DNA from 3 places in the Vibrio sp. SCP2 genome. Region 2 is predicted to be linked to each of the others. Evidence: predicted binding sites of a transcription regulator. Region 2 holds the regulator's gene; each other region holds the start of a gene.
The links. The regulator MetJ, encoded in region 2, represses methionine synthesis genes. The targets are predictions, from matches to a motif close to TTAGACNTNTANANGTCTAA.

Region 1 (7,765 bases), on a different contig from region 2:
TTGAACGCGATGTTTCGATGGTAATCACGTCAGCATCTAGCGCGGCGACAGATTCAATGATCTCATTGAATTCTGAGTAACACATGTGAGTGTGGATTTGAGTTTCTGGCTTGGCGCTTGCCGCTGAAATCTTAAACGCATCCACTGCCCATTCTAAGTACTCTTTATGATCGCGTTTCTTAAGTGGCAAGCCTTCACGAATCGCTGGCTCATCAATTTGGATAATGTTAATGCCCGCATCTTGTAAGTCTGACACTTCATCACGCAGTGCGAGTGCAAGTTGATCCGCGATTTGCTTGCGAGTGATGTCCTCACGTGGGAATGTCCAACAAAGAATCGTCACTGGCCCCGTTAGCATGCCCTTCATCTGTTTCGATGTTAAAGACTGCGCATAGGTAGACCATTCCACCGTCATCGGTTTTTCGCGTTCAATGTCAGCAACGACAATGGCAGGCTTAACGCAGCGAGATCCGTAGCTCTGCACCCAACCAAATTTTGTGGTTTGGAAACCCGCTAAGTTTTCTGCAAAGTATTCCACCATATCGTTACGTTCAGCTTCGCCGTGAACCAAGACATCCAGATCCAACGCTTCTTGGCGTTTAACCGCATCTGCAATATGGCCTTTTAGGGCTTGATCGTATTCCGTTTGTGACAACTTACCTGTGCGATAAGCGCTGCGTTGAACTCGAATCTCGCTCGTTTGCGGGAAAGAGCCAATGGTCGTGGTTGGAAACAGCGGCAGCCCCAATACTTCACTTTGGTGCGCGGCTCGCTCAGCATAGGGAGCACTACGCTCTGCCAAAGACTTAGTAATACTATTTAAACGCGCTTGAACTTGCGGCTTATTGACATGAGTTGCGGTTTTACGTGCTTGGATCGGCGCACTATAGGTGTCACAAGCAAGAATGGCTTCTTGGTTACCATCTAGCGCCTTACCCAGTAGCGCCACTTCCGTTACTTTCTGCTTAGCAAAAGCAAACCAGCTGCGCACTTCTTCCGTCAATACAGGTTCTAACTCTAGATCCACCGGACTGTGCAGTAGTGAACACGAGCTCGCCACCCATAACTTGTCACCGAGCTTATCTTTAAGCGGTTGCAGTAACGCTAGTTGAGCGCTCAAATCTGCACGCCACACGTTACGCCCATTCACTACACCAGCAGACAGCACCCAATGTTCAGGCAGTTTTTCGACAACAGCGTCTAGTTGTTCAGGCGCTGCCGACAAATCAATGTGTAAGCCATCTACAGCTAGCTCGACAACTTTATCAAGCGTGTCGCTAACTGAATCAAAATACGTGGTAAGCAGAACCTTCACATCACTGCGAATGACTTGATACGCCAATTTAAACGCGTCTTGCCAAGGCTTGTTCAGCTCAAGAGAGAGAATCGGTTCATCAATCTGTACCCACTCAACACCTTGTTTCGCTAGCTTCGCTAAGATTGCCTGATAAGCGGTTAATAGACGAGGTAGCAAAGACAGGCGATCAAACCCCTCATCTACTTCCTTACCTAGGTACAGATAAGTCAGAGGGCCAAGTAATACAGGTTTGACTTTATGACCAGCTTTAACCGCCTCGTTCACTTCTTCAAACAGTTGAGGCCAGCTCACTTCAAACGTATCGTCCTGACTGAACTCCGGCACAATATAATGGTAGTTAGTGTTAAACCACTTCGTCATGTCTGAAGCCGCGTGACCGCTACAACCACATCCTGCCTGAGATTGACCACGACCCACTTTGAATAAGGTATCAAGGTCAGGGAAACCTTCGCGATGTCGTTTTGGAACGTGCCCTAGCAGTAAGGTAGTGGTAAGCACATGATCATACCAAGCAAAATCACCTGCGGTCACAAACTCTAACCCAGCTTCAGATTGCGTATTCCAGTTTTTGTTACGTAGCCCAGCGCCTACTGCTTTCAGCTCAGCTTGGTCAATTTCTCCACGCCAGTATTTCTCTAGTGCAAATTTGAGTTCACGTTTTTCACCAATGCGAGGGTAACCTAGTATATGCGTTGTCGTTGTCATCTTGCCGCTCCTTGTCATTCTTAATTTTGTCATTTAATCATTCTGTGCAGAACACCTTTAAGATGTCTGGATGGCTAAACTATCTCGTCAAACACCGATTCGAACAACCTCCAAATATTCAACTTGTTTATTAGAAAATTTCATAATCCAATTTTCCAGTCTCAACAATTTAATCAACACAATTAGTTAACATTACAGACGTCTAGATGTTTACACTCCTACAAAAACAGGGTAGGTTATAAATATTCATGCTGTTCACACATCATCTGAGGGAAATTCATGATTGAGCTCAAGCATCTGAAAACATTGACTACTTTACGTGATACTGGATCGCTAACCGCAACCGCAACCACGCTACATTTAACCCAGTCGGCCTTGTCACATCAGCTCAAAGATCTGGAAGCGAGAATTGGTGGGCAGCTATTTTTGCGTAAAACTCGTCCGGTAAAATTCACTTCTGAAGGTGAGATCTTTCTAAAACTGGCTGATGATGTGTTGCCTAAAATTGCCAAAGCAGAAAATGAAATTGCGAGCTTGAAAGAGGATGTCAACGGTCGACTGCACATGGCGATTGAATGCCATTCGTGTTTCCAGTGGCTGATGCCTGCACTTAAGGAGTATCAGGTGGCTTGGCCTAGCGTCACACTCGATTTCTCATCCGGTTTTGGGTTTGAACCGTTGCCAGCGCTAATGGCGGGAGAACTTGATTTGGTTATCACTTCAGATATTCAACCTCGTTCCGAAGTGCACTATGAACCCCTGTTTGATTTTGAAATGCGCTTGGTTACGTCAACCTCTCACCCTTTAGCAGACAAAGAGTGTATTGAGCCAGAAGATCTCGCAGAGCAAACCATGCTGTCGTACCCAGTACAAAAGTCGCGACTCGATGTTGTCAAACACTTCCTACAACCTGCGGGCATTGAGCCGGCAAAATGGAAACAAGCAGACAATACCTTAATGCTGATTCAGATGGTGTCTGCCGGACTTGGCGTGGCTGCGTTACCCAACTGGGCAATCAGTGAGTTTTCAAGGCAAGGCTTGATTACCAGTATTCCTCTCGGCAACGGATTATGGCGACGCTTGTTTGCTGCAACACGCAACACAGATAAAAGTAAACGCTACTTGCAGGCATTTTTTAACACCGCGAGAATTCAGTCTCAAAGCCACTTAGATGGAATAAAAACGGTATAGAGGATCAAAAAAAGAGGCTTAGCGCCTCTTTTTTGTTTTATCTGTCATAAGATTTGAACTGATTAGTTAAAGGGTCGTATTGATAACCGAGCACATCAAGCTTACCAATCACCGCTTCAACATCCATCTCGTACATAGAGACTAACTCTTCAAAAGAATCACACTCTAAGCGCAGCTTTTCATTCACGATTCCCAATAAAATTGCGCTGTCTAAGCGTCCTACATTGCTGAGATCCATCACCGCCTCCTTTAACGCCGTTGCTCTTACAAGCGTAGACGCAAATGTGCGCTTTTGAAGTGAGCTAGCTCTAAACTTTATCCGATTTACAGAGCAAAAATAGCCTGATTAGATGTCGCCGCAATCAGCATAAACGCTAGCGCAATGCCAAGCTGCATCTTGTTGATTTCTTTGGCCGTCAGCATATGCCAACACCAGACAAAGACTGAACTGATCATCAGGGCAAAACCAACTAGCAAAGGCTGAATAACTACGGTTAAAATTTCATTATCTAGACCATTAGCTTTGAGTAATATCGCAAGGCTCATCAGCATCGCCGAAACAACGCCAGAAACAGGGAGAATACGGTGAAAAGCCTGCAAGCGCGTGCGTGCGATAGTCAGTAACAAATGAGCAAGCAAAGCCCCTAAAAGACTGATCTGCACAAACACACTTAACCCACCAGCCAAAGATGCCTGCGAGCCAACCTCAATACCGACATAAGCTAGCGCCAAACCATTTGCTAAATACATCACCCAGATCGGCCCTTGATCTCGTGTTTTTTTGGTTTGAACTTGGGAATAGAAATAGGCGATAGCAAAGACAATCATCATGGCTTCAATGCGTAGTGACGCGACAGCAAGCCACATAATCGCTAAAGGCGGAAGAACTTTGTGAATGCGACCTCTTTGCCCAGGGCAGATGTCACCTTTGACGAGAATTAAAGTAAGAATGAGCTGTGCACCCAGTAACATAGGTGCGAACACCGTAAGTAATTGCTGAACCATAGTGTCATTGATTTGAATGAATTATAGGGTGCGGATAATAGCAGATTGAGCAATTTTAGCCATTGGCGAAGTGTTCCAAAATATCTTGATTGGTGACAATACCGAGATACTCTCCGGAATCATTCACAACTAGCCAAGGAGGCTTAATACCTGACTTAATGATTTCACTCACTTTGGACACCTTAGAGTGGTGTGAAACGCTGAATACGTTGGTCCGCATGACTTGATTGAGTCGTTTACGACTGATCGATTGATCTTTGCTCGTTTCCAATTTAGTGCCTAATGTGGGTGACAAATGGTAGTTCAGCTCCTCTCTACCAACAATGCCAACACATACTTTTCGGTCGACGATCGGAATCACCTCAAGTCGGTATTGCTCAGAGTCGAGTAAGGCTCTCGCTTTATCAAGTGTGTCATCCGGTGTAAGGGTCGGGATATGGACTTGAGTAATGCTTAATATCCCAACTTGTCTCGCATGCCCTGCGCTAGACAAAAAGCCTTCCAGTTTTTCATAGTATCCCCATGCACTCTCTAACTCATCAAAAGGCAGTGGTTTAGAAAAATAATACCCTTGGATATAGTCAACACCTAAACCACAAACTACTTCTAACTCATTGCGAGTTTCCACCCCTTCTGCGACGACTTGAACGTTCAAGGTATGAGCGAGTTGAGTGATCATTTTGACAATATAATACTTGTGCGAGCCCTCTTTGAGATCCTTGACGAACTCGCGGTCAATTTTGAGGATGTCGAAGTTACAATCACTCAAGTAGGCAAACGAGCTATAGCCTGTGCCAAAATCATCAATGGCTACGCTAACCCCTCTGCGCCGAATATTTCGGATCAAACTTGATTGGCGTGATTCACTGTCAAAATACGCACTCTCGGTCAATTCGATGGTGACGGTCTCAGGGCTAGAAGCATATTGATGCACCAAAGAGTCGGCACTTTGCAGTACTTCATCGACTTCAAGCTTAGTGTTTAACGAGCGATTGATGGTCACCCCCAAGTTACCGCCAAAACGCTCTTGAATTTTCTTCAGGTCTTGCAACGCTTTTTTACCTACGCACCAGTCTAAATCAGACACCAAATCCAAATCCTCGGCAATCATCACCATCTCTTGGGTATTGAGAATTTTTCCATTCTGATCTTTAAAGCGACTTAGCGCTTCAAACTTCACGATGTCCCAGTTTTTTACATCAACAATGGGCTGATAATAGACTTCAACGGTTTGAGATTTAATTAGCTTTTCGGCCCACTCCTCTAGCTCTTTTCGGCGTAATACTTCCTTATGCAGTGCGCCATGATAAAAGGTAATTTGCCCACGTTGCGCGCTTGATTGCTCAAGCATCGCCTGCACTGAGTGGGAAACTAATTTCTTCGGGCTGTGAGTATCATGCCCCAATACTGAGACACCAACTCGGCCGTTTATGATCGCATTGTGGATGGTTTTGCCTGCATCGTGATTAAGCGTCGCGAAAAAACGTCGAATAGTTTGATGAATTAATCTGATTTGCGATGGCCCAATGACCTTGTCGCATTCCAAACACGCAACGAAATGGTTGCTACCAAGGTAACCAACAAACTTGGCGACTTTGTTCTTATTCAGGTGTTCAGAGAGCATAGATTTCAACTCAAAGTCATCTACCTGAGAGAAGTTAGGGTGAAACGCGACCACCATGCTGATATTAGGCTCCGCGGCATCCATCCACTGATTGGCTATAGTGCGGGTAAACTGCTTCTCGGTTGGCAATTGAGTGAGCAGCTCTACGCCACCGAGTTCCACATCCGCGATGCGGTAAAGATTGTTTGAGAGGTCAAGATAGACGCCAACATAGAATGTCCCTTCTACTAAATCTATCTTTTGTAGTGTTAAATCTTGAGGGTAGGTTTGACCTCGGGCACTTTGGATAAGCACGACGCCAGACCAACTGCCCTCTTGCTCTGTTTGCTGCCAAATTTTGTGATAAAACCCATCACTGTGTTTTTCGGAATTAAGTAGGTCCATCGGTTGATTGACCAACTGTTGATTGGAGTAATGGGTATGGGTAAGAAAGTAGTCGTTGCATGCGACGATCTTACGTGAACTATCAGCAAGCACTACCCCGTGATGAGGATTATTAAATAGCTGCTCAAACAAAGCACTCAGCGTAGAAGTTGTGGCATGAACAAACAGTAGCGGTGTGATGCTCCCTGTGACTGTGTAACGATCTTGTCCTTGGAAGATCAGCTCGACGTAGCAGCACTGGTCATCACTCAGTTGTAAACAGCAGCAAAAACGCTGTTTAGAACGGAGTCTCCCCGCCTCCGCTAGCAGAGCAAGCAGTTCGGTTTGATCGTGATAGCTCATGCAAGGCAGTAAAGCATTGCCCGTTAACGATGGAAGTTCCGAATTTAAAACCTGCCCGCATAGAGCTTCATCGATAGTGAGTTGGTGATGCTCTAAGTCCCATACCCAATCCAGTGTCTTAGCGACACCTGAATCGCCGTGGCTTGATGAAAGCTGGGCGGAACCTAACTCCCTATACATAGGATCATCCTTTAGTTTAGTAATCCCTAGTATTAAAGTTAGAACAAGATTCCTTAAGTGACAGAATTATTATTAGCCAAATACTCCATCACAGATTTTGAGCTCACAATGCCTTTGAACACCCCCTGCTCATCAACGAGTATCCAAGGGAATGGTGTTGCTTGTGCTACTAAGCGAGTGATCTCAGATTGCGCTGTATCCCAAGCCACCTTTGTTTTAACGGGCAACATCAGCCTATTTGCCGGTTTGTGCCAATAAGCATTCTCTTTATTCGATTCGAGATCGGTTCCCATATTCGGCGTTAAGTGAAGATTCATATTAGCTCTATCTATATAGCCAACACACACCTTGTCTTCTACCACGGGTAAGTAGTCGTTGAATCCATCTGCGAAGTACTGATAGACCAAAGATAAAGGGTCACCCGCGTCTACGTGATGGCTATGCTCGACTAGATGAACCATTGAATCGGCTTTCACTTGCGAAATAGTCGTTCGTAACTGGCAATAGTCAGTTACCTGTTTTAACTCTTTCAATGGCATGGGTTTAGAGAAGTAGTAACCTTGAATATAGTCCACTCCTAAGCTTGCCAAGATATGCAGCTCTTGCTCAGTTTCCACACCTTCGGCGATCACCTCTAAATCAAGGCGCTTGGCGAGTAGAATTAACGCCTGAACAATAAAGTACTGCCGTGACTCAAAAGTGATGTTCTGAATAAAAGCTCTGTCTATTTTGAGAATGTCGAAGTAACACTCTTTGAGATAACGAAAAGATGCGCTCCCTGTACCAAAGTCATCAACCGCTATCTTAACGCCTGCCTCTCTCAGTAAAGACAGCACTTGTTTGTTTTTCTTGTCACTCTCAAAATAAGCACTCTCGGTAAACTCCAATGTAATAGACTCTGGGCTTACCCCTTCCTTATCGAGCACCATTGCAGCTCTTTGTAGGGTTTGGTCGAGTTCAGTCGATGTTTTTAGTGAACGATTGACCGAAAGCTTAACGTGGTCACCAAACAGCCT
Region 2 (7,765 bases):
TTAACCTAGAAGACATCAAAGCGCCAGACTGTTTCGAAATCGAAAAGCAGTTGATTGAGCGTTGTGATGTACCTGTTTTCCACGATGACCAGCACGGTACGGCGATTGTTACCGCGGCAGGTATGCTTAATGCCATTGAACTTCAAGGGAAGAAGTTAGAAGACGCAACGATTGTGTGTCTAGGTGCAGGTGCAGCAGCAGTAGCATGTATGGAGCTACTGATTAAGTGTGGCGCGATGCGTGAGAAAATCTACATGCTTGACCGTAAAGGTGTTATCCACACTCGTCGTGACGATCTTAACGAATACAAACAGCTATTCGCCAACAACACCGATAAGCGCACACTAGAAGACGTTATCGAAGGTGCTGACCTGTTCCTTGGTGTATCAGGCCCTAACCTACTCTCACCAGAAGCTCTTCAGTTGATGGCAGACAAACCGGTCGTCTTTGCGTGTTCTAACCCAGATCCAGAGATCAAACCTGAACTTGCTCACGAAGTACGTAACGATCTGATCATGGGTACTGGTCGTAGTGATTACCCTAACCAAGTAAACAACGTGCTGTGTTTCCCATTCATCTTCCGCGGTGCGCTAGACGTGCGCGCAAGTGAAATTAATGATGAGATGAAACTGGCAGCGGTAGACGCTATTCGCCAACTAGCGAAAGAAGAAGTACCAGCCGAAGTCCTAGCAGCTGCTGGCGTTGATGCACTGTCATTTGGTCCTGGTTACATCATTCCAAAACCAATGGATCCACGTCTATTGCCTCGTGTTGCTAAAGCCGTTGCTCAGGCCGCTGTTGACTCAGGTGTTGCTCGCATTGAAATGCCAGAAAATTATATGGCCGAGTAAATTGGCTAAATAGTCTCTTCGAGAACGAAAAAACCGCTGTTAAGACAGCGGTTTTTTTTATTTCAATTTCGTCAGCGTGCGAAAATTAGGTGCGACTATTTTTATTATTCGTCGAAAGATTCGAACTCAATTCCCATCTCTGTCATCAGTTTTTTCACTTCAGCAGGGAGATCGTCTGGGCGGTCTTTACGTAAATCTTCATCAGTCGGCAGTGGCTGCCCGGTATATGCATGCAAAAAAGCTTCACACAATAGCTCGCTGTTTGTTGCGTGGCGCAGGTTATTAATCTGGCGGCGTGTACGCTCATCAGTCAAAACCTTTAATACTTTCAATGGAATAGAAACTGTAATCTTCTTTACTTGTTCGCTTTTCTTTCCATGCTCAGCATATGGGCTAATGTATTCGCCATTCCAATCTGCCATTGCGCACCTTTCGTTATTTTTTATGGTTGAAAATAGAATCCCTAATTTTAGCGGTATTTATAGCCACAAGCAAAGACATATAGACGTCTAGAAGTGTTGACGTCCACAATAATGATAAGTAAAGTGGAAAGGTATGGGATTGGAATAACATATATCTAACAAGATAAAGGTATAGCGTATTCCCAAATAGAAGTCACTAAAGTTCGAAAGGAAACACTTATGAGCACCCGCAAACCAGCCACAATCGCGGTACGTACTGGTATCGAGTCCGACACTCAACATCACGCAGTTGTTCCACCTATTTACCTCTCGACAAATTATGGCTTCCCAGCCTTTGGTGATGTACCAAAGTACGATTACACCCGCTCAGGCAACCCAAACCGCGGGCTACTCGAAACTGCTCTGTTTGAACTTGAGTCAGGTAAAGGCGCGGTCGTGACCAACTGTGGTACTTCGGCACTGAATCTATGGGTATCCGCTTTCCTTGGCCCAGATGACCTTATCGTCGCACCGCACGATTGCTACGGTGGTACTTACCGTCTATTCAATACCCGCGCAAATAAAGGTGATTTCAAAGTTCTATTTGTTGATCAATCTAACGAACAAGCCTTTGCTGAGGCCCTAGCTAAAAAGCCTAAACTGATTCTATTGGAAACACCATCTAACCCGTTAGTTCGTGTCGTCGACATCGCAAATGTATGTGAGAAAGCCAAACAAGTTGGTGCTCTAGTGGCTGTCGACAATACCTTTTTGACACCCGTGTTCCAAAAGCCTTTAGACCTTGGCGCCGACTTTGTTATTCACTCAACCACTAAGTATATCAATGGTCACTCTGATGTTATTGGCGGTGTTGTCATTACCAAAACAGAAGAACACGCTGAAGAACTTGCTTGGTGGGGGAACTGTATTGGTGCAACAGGCACACCATTTGATAGCTACATGACGTTGCGCGGCATCCGTACACTGGGGGCGCGTATGAAGGTGCATGAGGAGAGCTCTCGCCAAATTTTAGACTTCTTACAGACCCAAGACTTAGTCGGTAACATCTATCATCCTAGCCTGCCTGAGCACCCAGGCCATGAGATTGCTAAAAAGCAGCAAACAGGCTTTGGTTCTATGCTCAGCTTCGAATTCGCGGGTAGCTTTGCACAACTTAAATTCTTTGTTGGTGAACTAGAGCTTTTCTCACTTGCTGAATCTCTCGGCGGTGTAGAGAGTCTAATCTGTCACCCTGCTTCAATGACTCACCGAGCGATGGGTGAAGAAGCACTTGCAGAGGCAGGTGTTTCCCAACAACTTCTGCGCCTGTCGGTTGGGCTTGAAGATGCAGAAGATTTAATTGCTGACCTTGAACAAGCTTTTGCAAAAGCTAAGGAAGCCTTCTAATGCCTACTACTCAACGTCAACTCCATAAGTTTGGTGGAAGCAGCCTAGCCGATCCTGAATGCTACCGCCGCGTCGTCGGTATCTTAAAAGAATATTCACAATCAGAAGATCTGATTGTTGTTTCAGCTGCAGGTAAAACGACCAACCGTTTGATTGCATTTCTCGAAGCCCTCAATAAAGATGGCCGTATTGCTCATGAAGAACTTCAAGCACTACGCCAGTTTCAAACTGAGCTGATTGAAACGCTTATTGAAGGAGAAGTAAAACAGCAGCTACTCGCTACTTTAAATGATGAGTTCAGCACCTTGGGCGAGTTGACTTATCCGCTTAACGAAGCTGAGAAAGCAGCCGTTTTAGGCCATGGCGAAGTATGGTCTTCACGCCTATTGGCAGCGCTGCTCAATCAACATTCATTGCCTGCCGTAGCTCAGGATGCTCGCGCATTTTTACGTGCTGAAGCGGGCACTCAACCTGAAGTCGACTTTGGTGCTTCTTACCCGTTAACTAAAGAAGTATTAGTGCAACACGCTCACCATAGAGTGGTGATCACTGGCTTTATGGCTCAAGATAGTCAAGGTCATACCGTATTATTAGGGCGTAATGGTTCAGACTATTCAGCAACCGTTATCGGCGCGCTGGCAGAAGCGAAACGCGTAACCATCTGGAGTGACGTAGCAGGTGTATACAGTGCAGACCCAAGGTTAGTGTCAGATGCCTGTCTTCTGCCGCTATTACGCTTAGATGAAGCCAGTGAGCTTGCAAGACTTGCTGCCCCTGTACTGCATAGCCGTACATTACAGCCCGTTGCTCAAAGTGCGATGGATCTGCATCTTCGTTGCAGCTACCAACCAGAATCAGGCTCTACACGCATTGAACGTGTTCTTGCTTCTGGTCGCGGCGCAAAAATCATCTCATCCCTAGATGAAGTGCTATTAATTCAACTCAATTTCACCTCTGGTCATGATTTCCAGCGAGTCGAAAATGAGGTACTTGCAAGCCTCAAGCGAGCCCAGCTTGAACCACTGACTTATGAGGCTCAAGCCGACCAACATTGCTTACGTCTCGCTTATACAAGTGAAATAGTGGGTGGCGCTTTAGAGTATCTCCAAGACGCAGCAATTGAAGCGGAGATTAAGCTTAAAGAAGGTTATTCGATGGTAGCGGCGGTAGGAGCAGGCGTAACCAAGAATGCTAACCACTGCTATGGTTTCTACCAGCAACTCAAGTCTTCACCTGTCGAGTTTATTTCCGAGTCATTGTCAGGGCTTAGCTTAGTTGCCGTTTTACGCACAACCGATACTAAGCCTTTAGTTAAAGCTATTCATAGCCAATTGTTCCAAGCCCAGAAACGTGTCGCCATTGCCCTATGTGGTAAAGGCAATATAGGCTCAAGCTGGTTAGAACTGTTCACCGAGCAAAAGGGCGAGCTAGAAAAGCGTCATGGCATGAACTTTGAGTTAGTGGCTGTGATCGATAGCCAAACTTATTGGTTCGACCCGAAAGGAATTGATGCGAGCCAAGTTGGTGTTCATTTCGATGACGAAGCGACTAGCCACGAAGGAAACGACTGGATTGAAAAACTCGGTGCTATTCAAGGCTATGATGATCTTGTTGTGTTGGATGTGACTGCCAGTCAAACCTTAGCCCAACGCTACTTAGAAATTGCGGAGCAAGGCATGCACTTGATCTCGGCAAATAAAGTCGCGGGGTCAGCTTCTAGCCAATACTACCATCAGGTTCAAGACGCCTTCGCAAAGATCAATCGTCACTGGCTTTACAACGCTACCGTTGGTGCAGGGCTGCCAATTAACCACACAGTTCGAGACCTACGAGAAAGCGGCGATGACATTATCGCATTATCAGGTATTTTCTCAGGCACCCTCTCGTGGCTATTCCAGCAATACGATGGCAGCGTTCCTTTTGCTGAGCTGGTAGACCTAGCGTGGCAGCAAGGCTTAACTGAGCCCGACCCTCGCAGCGACCTAGACGGTTCAGACGTTATGCGTAAACTAGTCATCCTAGCGCGCGAGTCAGGCCTTACATTGGAACCAGAAGCGGTAAAAGTTGAAAGTTTGGTACCTACAGAGCTCGCTGAGCTATCCCTAGATGAATTTCTTGATAAGAGTGCGCTATTAAGTGAACTGCTCGCAGAGCGCCTTGAGAAAGCTCAGCGCGAAGACAAAGTGCTTCGTTATGTCGCAAGATTAGAGAAAAATGGTACTGCAACGGTAGGTGTTGAAGCGCTAAGCAAAGAGCATGCTCTAGCGAACTTACTGCCATGTGACAATATATTCGCTATCGAGAGTAAGTGGTATAAAGACAATCCACTTGTTATCAGAGGCCCTGGCGCAGGCAGAGAAGTCACCGCAGGTGCGATTCAATCTGATTTGAACCTCCTCTCAAGTTTACTCTAACTCACAAAGGCGCTGATCTCCTCGGCGCCTTTTTACTTTATTCTCTTTCAATCCCATATCAATTTACTTCAACTAAACTTGAAGCCAGCTCATGATTAAGTTGAAAAATATTCATAATCACATTATTGACATTAAATCGTATTCAATACATTCTGTAGACATATAGACGTCTAAACGTCGATTTGGAATTTTAGAGTTTTATGGCACGGAGTGGCCACAGGGAGAGTAAGATGGGATACACGCACGCAGGTCATATCGACGCCTTAAATCAGAATATCGCCGAACTGTCTGACAATATCAATGTGTCATTTGAGTTTTTTCCACCTAGTAGCGAAAAGATGGAAGAAACACTTTGGAACTCTGTGCACCGCCTTAAGACTCTACAACCAAAATTTGTTTCGGTTACCTATGGTGCTAACTCCGGTGAGCGAGATAGAACACACTCGATTATCAAAGAGATCAAAGATCAAACAGGTCTAGTTGCCGCGCCGCACTTAACCTGTATTGATGCATCACGTGAAGAGCTTGTCCGAATCGCTGATGACTACTGGGCAAATGGTATTCAAAGTATTGTCGCGCTGCGTGGTGATATTCCCCCAGGTGGTGGTAAGCCTGAAATGTACGCTTCTGACCTCGTCACTTTGCTAAAAGAGCGCCATGACTTCGATATCTCAGTTGCTGCTTTCCCTGAAGTTCACCCAGAAGCAAAAAGCGCTCAAGCTGACCTACTTAACCTAAAACGTAAGGTAGATGCAGGTGCGAGCCGAGCTATCACTCAGTTCTTCTTTGACGTAGAGAGTTACTTGCGATTCCGTGACCGCTGCGTGGCGGCAGGCATTGATGTAGAAATCGTTCCCGGCATTTTACCTGTTTCGAACTTCAAGCAAGCTTCTCGCTTTGCGGCGCAGAACAACGTTAAAGTTCCGGGGTGGATGGCTAAACAGTTTGAAGGCTTGGATGATGACCCAACGACAAGACAGCTAGTTGGTGCAAGCCAAGCGATTGACATGGTGCGTACATTGAGCCGTGAAGGGGTTAAGGATTTCCATTTCTACACCCTCAACCGTGCGGAAATGACTTACGCCCTGTGCCACACTTTAGGCGTTCGCCCTAAAGCTTAGATAATGTTCCAAAATGACTAAGTATTGCTTGGTCATTATTGTCCGCAGAAAGCAAAAAGGCTGAACCTAAGTTCAGCCTTTTTATTCGAGTAGTGATTACTCTACTTCATCCATTTTGCCAAGTAGGCTACGGATGCGCTCTTGCCAAGCAGAGTGCTCTTGCTGCATTTGCTGAGCTTTTTGTTCTAGCTCTTCACGGTTGCTACGTAGTTCGTTTGCTTCAGTTGCTAGCTTTTCTTTCTCTTCTTTCAGTTCTTCAACTTCCATTTGTAGAAGAGCAATTGTATCTACTGCAGTTTGGATTTTTGCTTCTAGTTGTTCTAATACTTCAAAAGACATCTTAGCCTACCTATCTATTATTCGGAGAAGGTTTTGGTCACCTATGTTCCAAAACCATTTGCAACCATTCTACTCAGCCGAGAGCGGATAAACACGCCCTATATTGTAGTTTTTTTGCCATTCGATTAAAAAAACAGCGTAAATTGACAATGGCCTTACATCCCTCAAGCGAGCGACATCTATTTGTTAATTTAACCTGTTAGATTGATCCAGTTCAATGGCTGTTCGAGCAAAAAGGCAAACGTTTCCTTTCTGATATGATAAGATCCTGCCGTTTTTGTTTTTCTCTCTTTCCTAATACTTTGGAGTCTTCATGAAACGCGATTTAGCAATGTCATTTTCTCGAGTTACCGAGGGTGCAGCTTTAGCAGGTTACAAGTGGCTTGGCCGCGGCGATAAGAACGCAGCAGATGGCGCTGCGGTTGAGGTCATGCGCAGCTTACTTAATAAAACCGAGATCAGTGGAGAGATCGTGATCGGTGAGGGTGAAATCGACGATGCACCTATGCTGTACATTGGTGAGAACGTAGGTATTGGTGGAGACGAAGTAGACATCGCAGTTGATCCTATTGAAGGCACACGTATGACTGCAATGGGTCAGTCTAATGCTCTAGCAGTACTTGCAGCTGGTGAAAAAGGCAGTTTCCTTAAAGCTCCTGATATGTACATGGAGAAGTTAGTTGTTGGCCCTGGTGCAAAAGGCTGTATCGACCTCAATAAACCGCTTAAAGAAAACCTAGAGAACATCGCGCAAGCGCTGAACAAGACTTTAGATACACTTGTGGTCATTACCCTAGCAAAGCCTCGTCATGATGCTGTGATCGCAGAAATGCAGGCAATGGGTGTTCGCGTCTTTGCTGTACCAGATGGCGATGTTGCTGCATCTATTCTAACTTGTATGCCTGATAGCGAAGTGGACGTTATGTACTGTATCGGTGGTGCTCCTGAAGGTGTTGTTTCAGCGGCTGTGATTCGTGCATTGGATGGTGATATGCATGGTCAACTACTGCCTCGCCATGAAGTGAAAGGTGATAATGAAGAAAACCGCATCTATGGCGCTGCAGAACTTAAACGCTGCGAAGAAATGGGCGTAAAAGCTAATGTCGTGCTTAAGATGGAAGACATGGCACGTAGCGATAACGTTGTATTCTCTGCAACAGGTATTACTAAAGGAGACCTACTAGAGGGTATCTCTCGCCAAGGTAATATCGCTACGACTGAAACTCTGTTAA
Region 3 (7,765 bases), on a different contig from region 2:
TCGCTATTGATATGGTTGTGCTCTCTTCCCGCAGTCAGTTCAACCACAGTGCAGTTAGTCACGCTTGACTATCCACCCTATATCGTCCATCGCGAAGGGGAGTTATCTGGTGTGGCCGTCGAGCTTGTTGAGGCCGTGTTTGATGAACTCGATGTCCAGATATCAATAGAAGTTTTACCTTGGGCACGAGCCTTGAGTAATGTTCAGTTTGGTCGTGCCGACGCTATCTTTACCGCATTTAAAAATCCAACACGCGAAAAGTTTGCCGATTACTCTAATGAGATCTTGTTTACGCAGAATATCAGCTTAGTGGTAAAAAGAAGTAGTAAGATAAGTAGCTACGACTTTTTATCCCGTGATGTTTCGTCTGTCGCTATCTGCGCTGTCAATAGGGTCAGTTATGGTAAACAGATGGATGCCTTATTGGCAGGTGGACGTTTTAGATTAGTCTTTTGGCGCAACCGAACTGAAGATTGCGCTCGCTTGGTCAGGACGGGGCGTGCTGATGTGTGGGTAAATAATGATTTTGGTGCGCGAAGCATTCTGGCTAGTGAACAAATGGAACAAGCACTGGAAATACTCTCGCCGCCAATCGAGGCCACGCCAAGTTACATCGCGTTTTCTAAGCTGAAAGAGCATCAGTGGTTAAGAGACCAGTTTGACCAAGTGCTAAGAGAAATGAAGGATGACGGACGTTATGAAGCCATCATTGATGACTATTTCGAGCGGCTAAGAGCTGCGCCGCCAAAAGAAAAGGGCTGACATTACGTCAACCCTTGAGAGCTTATGTCAGCAAAAGTAAGTGATTACCAACCTTTAACTACGCCACCTTGGAAAATGTCAGAAGCCGCTGTGTAAACTTCTTCAGTCTGGTACGACTTAACAAAGTTTTGGACGTTTTCCGCTTGTGCGTTGTCTTCACGCGACACGATTAGGTTTACGTATGGAGACTCTTTGTCTTCAACGAATACACCGTCTTTTTGTGGTGTTAGGTTGATAGAGCTTGCGTAAGTTGTGTTGATAACAGAAAGCGCAACGTCATCTAGAGAGCGTGGTAGCTGTGCTGCGTCTAGCTCTACGATAGTGATGTTTTTCGGGTTTTCAACAATGTCGCGCACTGTTGCTAGTAGACCAACGTTTTCACGTAGTTTCAGCAGTCCTTGTTGCTCAAGTAGAATCAGTGAACGACCTAGGTTTGTTGGGTCGTTAGGTACTGCGATACGAGCACCTTCTTGAATTTCGTCTACCGCTTTCACTTGCTTAGAGTAACCTGCGATTGGGTAAACAAACGTGTTACCCGCGATAGTCAGTTTGTAACCGCGATCGGCAACTTGCTGATCTAAGTATGGCTTGTGTTGGAACGCGTTGATGTCGATAGAGCCATCGTCTAGTGCTGCGTTTGGTGTTACGTAATCAGTAAAAGTAACCAGCTCTACATCTAGGCCGTATTTTTCTTTAGCGACTTTAGCAGCAACTTCAGCCACTTGTGCCTCTGCACCAGCCATAACACCAACTTTGATCTTGCTAGTATCTGCTTCTTTTTCACCACAACCTGCTAGTACCAATGCTGATGCAGCAGCTGCGATAGTTAATAGACCTTTAAGACTGAATTTCATCACTATCTCCTTATAAATTAAATCTGTGAGTATTCTTTATTGTGTTCTTAGCGGTGATCGACACGACGAACAATCGCATCACCAATGGATTGAATGATCTGAACTAGCACGATAAGCATTACCACAGTCACGGCCATAATGACCACGTCATAGCGGTGGAAACCGTATCGAATGGCGACGTCACCGAGACCGCCACCGCCAACCGTTCCTGCCATTGCTGAGTAACTGACAAGCGTGACGAGTGTAATGGTTACCGAGTTAACGATGGTAGGCATTGCTTCAGGAAGCAGTACCTTAGAAATAATTTGAATCGGAGTTGCGCCCATCGATTGCGCTGCTTCAACTAATCCCGTTGGGACTTCAAGTAGAGCACCTTCGATAAGGCGAGCAACAAATGGGATCGCGCCGATTGTAAGAGGCACGATGGCTGCTGTTGTACCGATAAATGTGCCGACTAACAGTTTAGTAACTGGAATAATAGCCACCATCAGTACTAGGAAAGGAACGGAACGACCCACGTTAACAATAGCGCCGAGTACACTGTTTAGTTTCGTGTTCTCAAGTAAGCCACCTTTCTTGGTGATATGCAGAATCACACCGAGTGGAATACCAACGGCAAAGCCAACAATGCCCGCCACAGCAACCATGTAGATAGTATCCCAAGTCGCGCCGATAAGTAGATTGCTGTTTAAGCTCAGCCACTGTGAAATTTCATTAAAGGACATAGCCTAGCACCTCTACTTTTACCTTGTGCTCACGCAGGAACTCAATCGCTGCATTGTCATCTTGTTCATTACCAAATAGTTCTGCGACCATCATGCCGAATTTCACACCACCGGCGTAATCGAGGTCAGAGCTGAGAATGCTGACATCAATGTTGAATTTACGGGCAATTTGCGTCATCAGAGGAGCATCGACTGTTGCACCAGTGAACTCTAGACGAACCAATGGGTAACTGCCTTCAACACGCGTTGCTTGCAAGCGAACTTGGTAATCTTCTGGAATCGACAAGTCGAGTGTAGAACGAATGAATTGATGCGCCAGTTCTGTTTTAGGATGAGCGAAAATTTCACCGACAGTCCCTTTTTCGACCAGCTCGCCATCACCAATGATCGCTACTTCGTGACAGATGCTTTTTACCACGTCCATTTCGTGAGTAATCAAAAGCATAGTGATGTTAAGCTTGCGGTTGATCTCTTTTAGCAGCTCTAGAATCGACTGAGTGGTTGCCGGATCCAATGCGCTAGTCGCTTCATCACACAGAAGAACTTTTGGATCAGACGCAAGAGCGCGTGCGATCGCAACACGCTGCTTTTGACCACCACTTAGGTTTGAAGGGTAGCTTTCATGCTTATCTTCAAGGCCGACCAGTTTTAGCAGCTCAGTCACTTTAGTGCTGATGTGCGCTTTATCTTTGCCTGCCAGCTCAAGTGGCAGAGCAACGTTGTCAAAAACCGTACGCGATGACAGTAGGTTGAAATGTTGGAAGATCATACCGATGTTACGGCGAGCTTCGCTAAGTTGCGATTTACTTAGTGTTGTGAGATCGACACCATCAACAACAATCGAGCCTGTTGTCGGTGCTTCTAACATGTTTACACAACGAATAAGCGTACTTTTCCCTGCTCCCGATGAGCCAATAACACCAAAGATTGTTCCCTGTGGAATATGAAGGTTGATCTCCTTTAAGGCATGTATTTCCTTACTGCCTTGGTAGAACACCTTATTTACTTGATTAATTTCAATCATCGAGAGACCCGCTATCAGATTAGATGAAGAGCAGCAGATAATGTTGAGCTACATCTCATTTAGTAGATGATGCTATGGTCTTACATGTTTTCTGTCAATAGATATTTTTACGTCTAGACGTCTAAACGTATCTTTTGCTCAATCGATTAGTAATTAGATAGTGATGAAAGAAATAAAGCGTGCAATAATTCTTGTAAAGTAAAGTACATAGAGAAGCATATTTTGGCAAAACCAGCAGTCTTTTTAGACCGAGATGGCGTGATTAACATCGATCACGGCTATGTTCATGATGAGCACGATTTTGAGTTTGTTGATGGCGTATTTGAAGCGACCAAGAAACTGAAAGATATGGGCTACCAACTGGTATTGGTGACAAACCAGTCGGGGATTGCTCGTGGTATGTTCAGTGAAGATCGTTTCCTATCTTTGACCCAATGGATGGACTGGAACTTTGTCGATAACGGCGTTGAGTTTGATGGTATTTACTACTGCCCGCACCATGCTGAACACGGTCAAGGCAAATATAAGCAAGATTGTGATTGCCGTAAGCCAAAGCCTGGGATGTTTATCTCAGCGCGTGACTTCTTGAAAATTGATATGGCGAACTCTGTTATGGTCGGTGATAAAGCCGAAGACATGATGGCAGCCGAAGCTGCCGGTGTTGGCACCAAAATCCTTGTCCGTACAGGCAAACCTGTTACAGAGAAAGGCGAAGCTATCGCGTCTGTGGTACTCGACAGTATTAAAGAAGTCCCAGCGTATTTAGCGAAATAAACTGAAAAAGGCTGCCAAGGGCGGCCTTTGTTTTGTTTGGAGGGAATCATGAGATATCGGTTGTTATTTGCAGTCGCATTAGGGCTGAGCGTGTCAGCGTGCTCTTTCACTTCGATGGAACGTGAAAACCACTACCAAGGTGATTTTCTATTCTATCAATGTAGTGGTGGCGAAACCTTCAAGCTAGCCTTAATGCCCAATGATTATACGGCACTGCTAAGGTTACCTAAGAAAGATTATCGCATGATCCAGGTTCCCTCTGGCTCTGGCACTAAATACATTCTCCATGATGGCACCGCAGAAATACAAAACCCAGTGACCCTCTATACCAAAGGCAAAGAAGCCCGCTTAGAACTTGGCCACTTGGTGTATAAAAATTGCATTACCCAATAGATCTTTTACGATAGCGTGTCTGGAGGCATATCGCCTCCTTGCAACGTCCAACTACTAGACCCACGACTTTATGAGCAAAAAACTAACCATTCTTGATATTGCCCGGTTATCCGGTGTTGGAAAATCGACCGTCTCTCGTGTTCTGACCAACGATCCTAAAGTTAAGCCAGAAACACGTGCTAAGGTCGAACAGGTGATTCAGGAATCTGGTTATGTTCCTTCAAAATCGGCGCAAGCTATGCGTGGAGGAAGCCAAAAAGTGGTGGGGGTCATTATCTCTCGTCTCGATTCTCCATCAGAAAACAAAGCCGTGGGCAGTATGCTTAATACCTTGTACAGCGCGGGCTATGATGTTGTCATTATGGAGAGTCAGTTCGATCGAGCAAAGACCAACGACCATTTGGATGTGCTGAAAAAGCGCAATGTTGATGGTGTCATTGTGTTCGGTTTTAGTGACTTTGATATTGCTAAGCTGGCGAGCTGGCATAATCGCACTGTGGTTATCGCGATGGACACCGATAAAGTTTCGTCAATCAACTACGACAATAGACAGGTCATTGTTAAGGCGTTGCAGTTCTTAGAGCAAAAGAGCCTCAAGAACGTCGCATTTATTGGTGTCGATCCGAGTGATAAAACTACGGGCAAGTTACGTTTAGACGCTTACCTCGATTGGTGCCAATCTCACTCTATTTCACCGAACTATCAGACAGGGCAACTAAACCACGAGAGCGCTTATTTGCTGGTGGACGATGTCTTGAACCAAGACGTTCAAGCGATTGTTTGTGCCAGTGACACCTTAGCTTTAGGGGTCATTAAGCGTTTACAAGAGCTTAATCGTGAAGATGTGGTTGTCACTGGTGTGGGTGGAAATGAACTGCTTTCCTTCCTGTTTCCCAAAGTATTTAGTATTGACCCAGGTTACTCTTTAGCCGGCGAAAGGGCTGCTAAGTTGCTGATTTCTCAAATTAATGGTGAGCTTGAGCAAGTTCATATCACTCAAGAACCTATCTCAATCTAAGCCATTATTTTCAAAGTGATTTAAAATTATACTGTGATCTCTTTCAATTAATGGGATTGTTCCCATTTTTATCTGTAAATAGATCTGACAGTATAATAAGCACATTTGGGAATGTTCCCATAAATAGAAAAACAACAAGCTTAGTCAGTTTGAAACGTCAACATTGTTGACAACAGATGAATGAGAATCCAATTAGGGTGGACATGGATATGAGTAAGATTGCGAAACAAGAAGTTGAGCGTCTGATTGAATTAGTTGGTGGTCGCGAAAACATCGCGAGTGTAAGCCACTGTCTAACTCGCCTTCGCTTTGTACTGAATGATACCGATAAAGCAGACGAGAAAGCGCTAGAGGCGTTGCCAATCGTAAAAGGTTGCTTTACCAATGCGGGTCAGTTCCAGGTAGTGATCGGAACTGAAGTTGATGAAGTGTATAAAGTGCTGATTGAGCTATCAGGTAAGAGCGAAGCGTCAAAAGACGAAGCGAAACTTGCTGCTCGCCAAAACATGAACGTATTGGAACGTGGTATTTCCCATCTTGCTGAAATCTTTGTACCACTACTTCCTGCAATCATCACTGGTGGTTTGATCTTAGGTTTCCGTAATGTGATTGGTGACATCAAGATGTTTGATGGCCAGTCGCTAACTGAAATTAGTCAGTTCTGGGCAACGGTTCATAGCTTCTTATGGTTAATTGGTGAAGCGATCTTCTTCTTCCTGCCTGTTGGGGTATGTTGGTCAACAGTGAAGAAGCTAGGAGGCACACCAATTCTAGGTATCACTTTAGGTGTGACTCTGGTCTCTCCGCAGTTGATGAATGCCTATCTTATCGGTAAGCAAGCCCCAGAAGTGTGGGACTTTGGCCTGTTCGTGATTGAAAAAGTCGGTTATCAAGCTCAGGTGATTCCTGCGATGTTAGCGGGTATGGCGCTGGCGTTTATTGAGACTAACCTGAAACGTATTGTTCCTTCTTACCTTTACTTAGTTGTTGTTCCTTTCGTTTCTATCATTGTTTCTGTGGTATTGGCTCACTCTCTAATTGGTCCGTTTGGCCGTGTATTAGGCGATGGTGTGGCATTTGCAGCGAAAGCGGCGATGACTGGAGACTTCGCGGTAATAGGTTCGATGGTATTTGGTTTCCTATACGCACCACTTGTTATCACTGGCATTCACCACACGACTAACGCCGTCGATCTGCAACTAATGCAAGACCTAGGTGGTACGCCAATTTGGCCATTGATCGCTCTATCAAACATTGCTCAAGCTTCAGCGGTTGTCGGCATTATCATCATCAGTAAAAAACATGGTGAGCGCGATATTTCAGTTCCAGCGGCGATTTCTGCTTACTTAGGTGTAACTGAGCCTGCGATGTACGGTATTAACTTGAAGTACAAGTTCCCAATGCTAAGCGCAATGATTGGTAGTGCAATTGCAGCAGCGATCTGTGGTAGTGCGGGCGTTATGGCGAACGGTATTGGTGTGGGCGGTCTACCGGGTATCTTATCTATCCAACCACAGTTCTGGGGCATTTTTGCAATCGCAATGCTAGTGGCAATTGCCGTACCTGCCGCATTGACCCTGTTCTTCTACAAGCGTGCGCAAATGAAAGGCGAGTTAGAGCCAGCGAACGCGTAACCCATCATTTTTTGGAGCGGCATTTCGTCGCTCCTTTTTCAAAGTTTATTATTTTTTTGGTAAGTGAGTTTAGCAATGACAACAATCGCTAATGATGCAAATTGGTGGAAAACCGCCTCGATCTATCAGATTTACCCTAAGAGCTTTTGCGACAGTGGCAGTAAAGGAACAGGGGATATTCAAGGCATTATTTCTAAGCTTGATTACTTGAAACTATTGGGTGTTGATGCGATTTGGCTAACACCCGTTTATCAGTCACCAATGATTGATAATGGTTACGATATCTCGGACTACTACGCGATCAATCCAGATTTTGGCACCATGGATGATTTTGACCAGCTTCTCGCTGAAGCTCATCAGCGTGGTATTCGCATTATTATGGATATCGTCGTCAACCATACATCGACTGAGCATGAGTGGTTCCAGTCTGCGCTCGGTGATAAAAACAGTCCTTATCGTGATTACTACATTTGGAAAGATCCGGTTGATGGCGGAATCCCTAACAACTGGCAATCAAAATTTGGTGGCAGTGCTTGGGAGCTTGATGAAAAAACGGGTCAGTACTTTATGCATCTCTTCGC

Region 1: metE (5-methyltetrahydropteroyltriglutamate--homocysteine S-methyltransferase) is a predicted target of MetJ. The motif match lies at 2,082-2,101, and genes of this name have one in related genera.
Region 3: metN (methionine ABC transporter ATP-binding protein MetN) is a predicted target of MetJ. The motif match lies at 3,471-3,490, and genes of this name have one in related genera.

What each region holds. Positions count from the first base shown of each region.
Region 1 is NZ_JCAFVV010000002.1:403,050-410,814, reverse strand. Features, by position in the region: gene metE (5-methyltetrahydropteroyltriglutamate--homocysteine S-methyltransferase) at 1-2,023, opposite strand, end outside; gene metR (HTH-type transcriptional regulator MetR) at 2,303-3,214, shown strand; gene AC5O63_RS09750 (DUF4250 domain-containing protein) at 3,252-3,452, opposite strand; gene AC5O63_RS09745 (HI_1241 family integral membrane domain) at 3,539-4,219, opposite strand; gene AC5O63_RS09740 (EAL domain-containing protein) at 4,275-6,749, opposite strand; gene AC5O63_RS09735 (sensor domain-containing phosphodiesterase) at 6,803-7,765, opposite strand, start outside.
Region 2 is NZ_JCAFVV010000012.1:70,855-78,619, forward strand. Features, by position in the region: gene AC5O63_RS20680 (malic enzyme-like NAD(P)-binding protein) at 1-851, shown strand, start outside; gene metJ (met regulon transcriptional regulator MetJ) at 956-1,273, opposite strand; gene AC5O63_RS20690 (O-succinylhomoserine (thiol)-lyase) at 1,493-2,659, shown strand; gene AC5O63_RS20695 (bifunctional aspartate kinase/homoserine dehydrogenase II) at 2,659-5,073, shown strand; gene metF (methylenetetrahydrofolate reductase) at 5,304-6,194, shown strand; gene zapB (cell division protein ZapB) at 6,291-6,533, opposite strand; gene glpX (class II fructose-bisphosphatase) at 6,847-7,765, shown strand, end outside.
Region 3 is NZ_JCAFVV010000004.1:34,788-42,552, reverse strand. Features, by position in the region: gene AC5O63_RS13535 (substrate-binding periplasmic protein) at 1-762, shown strand, start outside; gene AC5O63_RS13530 (MetQ/NlpA family lipoprotein) at 807-1,616, opposite strand; gene AC5O63_RS13525 (methionine ABC transporter permease) at 1,664-2,341, opposite strand; gene metN (methionine ABC transporter ATP-binding protein MetN) at 2,331-3,365, opposite strand; gene gmhB (D-glycero-beta-D-manno-heptose 1,7-bisphosphate 7-phosphatase) at 3,588-4,139, shown strand; gene AC5O63_RS13510 (MliC family protein) at 4,188-4,532, shown strand; gene treR (trehalose operon repressor TreR) at 4,603-5,550, shown strand; gene treB (PTS trehalose transporter subunit IIBC) at 5,760-7,184, shown strand; gene treC (alpha,alpha-phosphotrehalase) at 7,260-7,765, shown strand, end outside.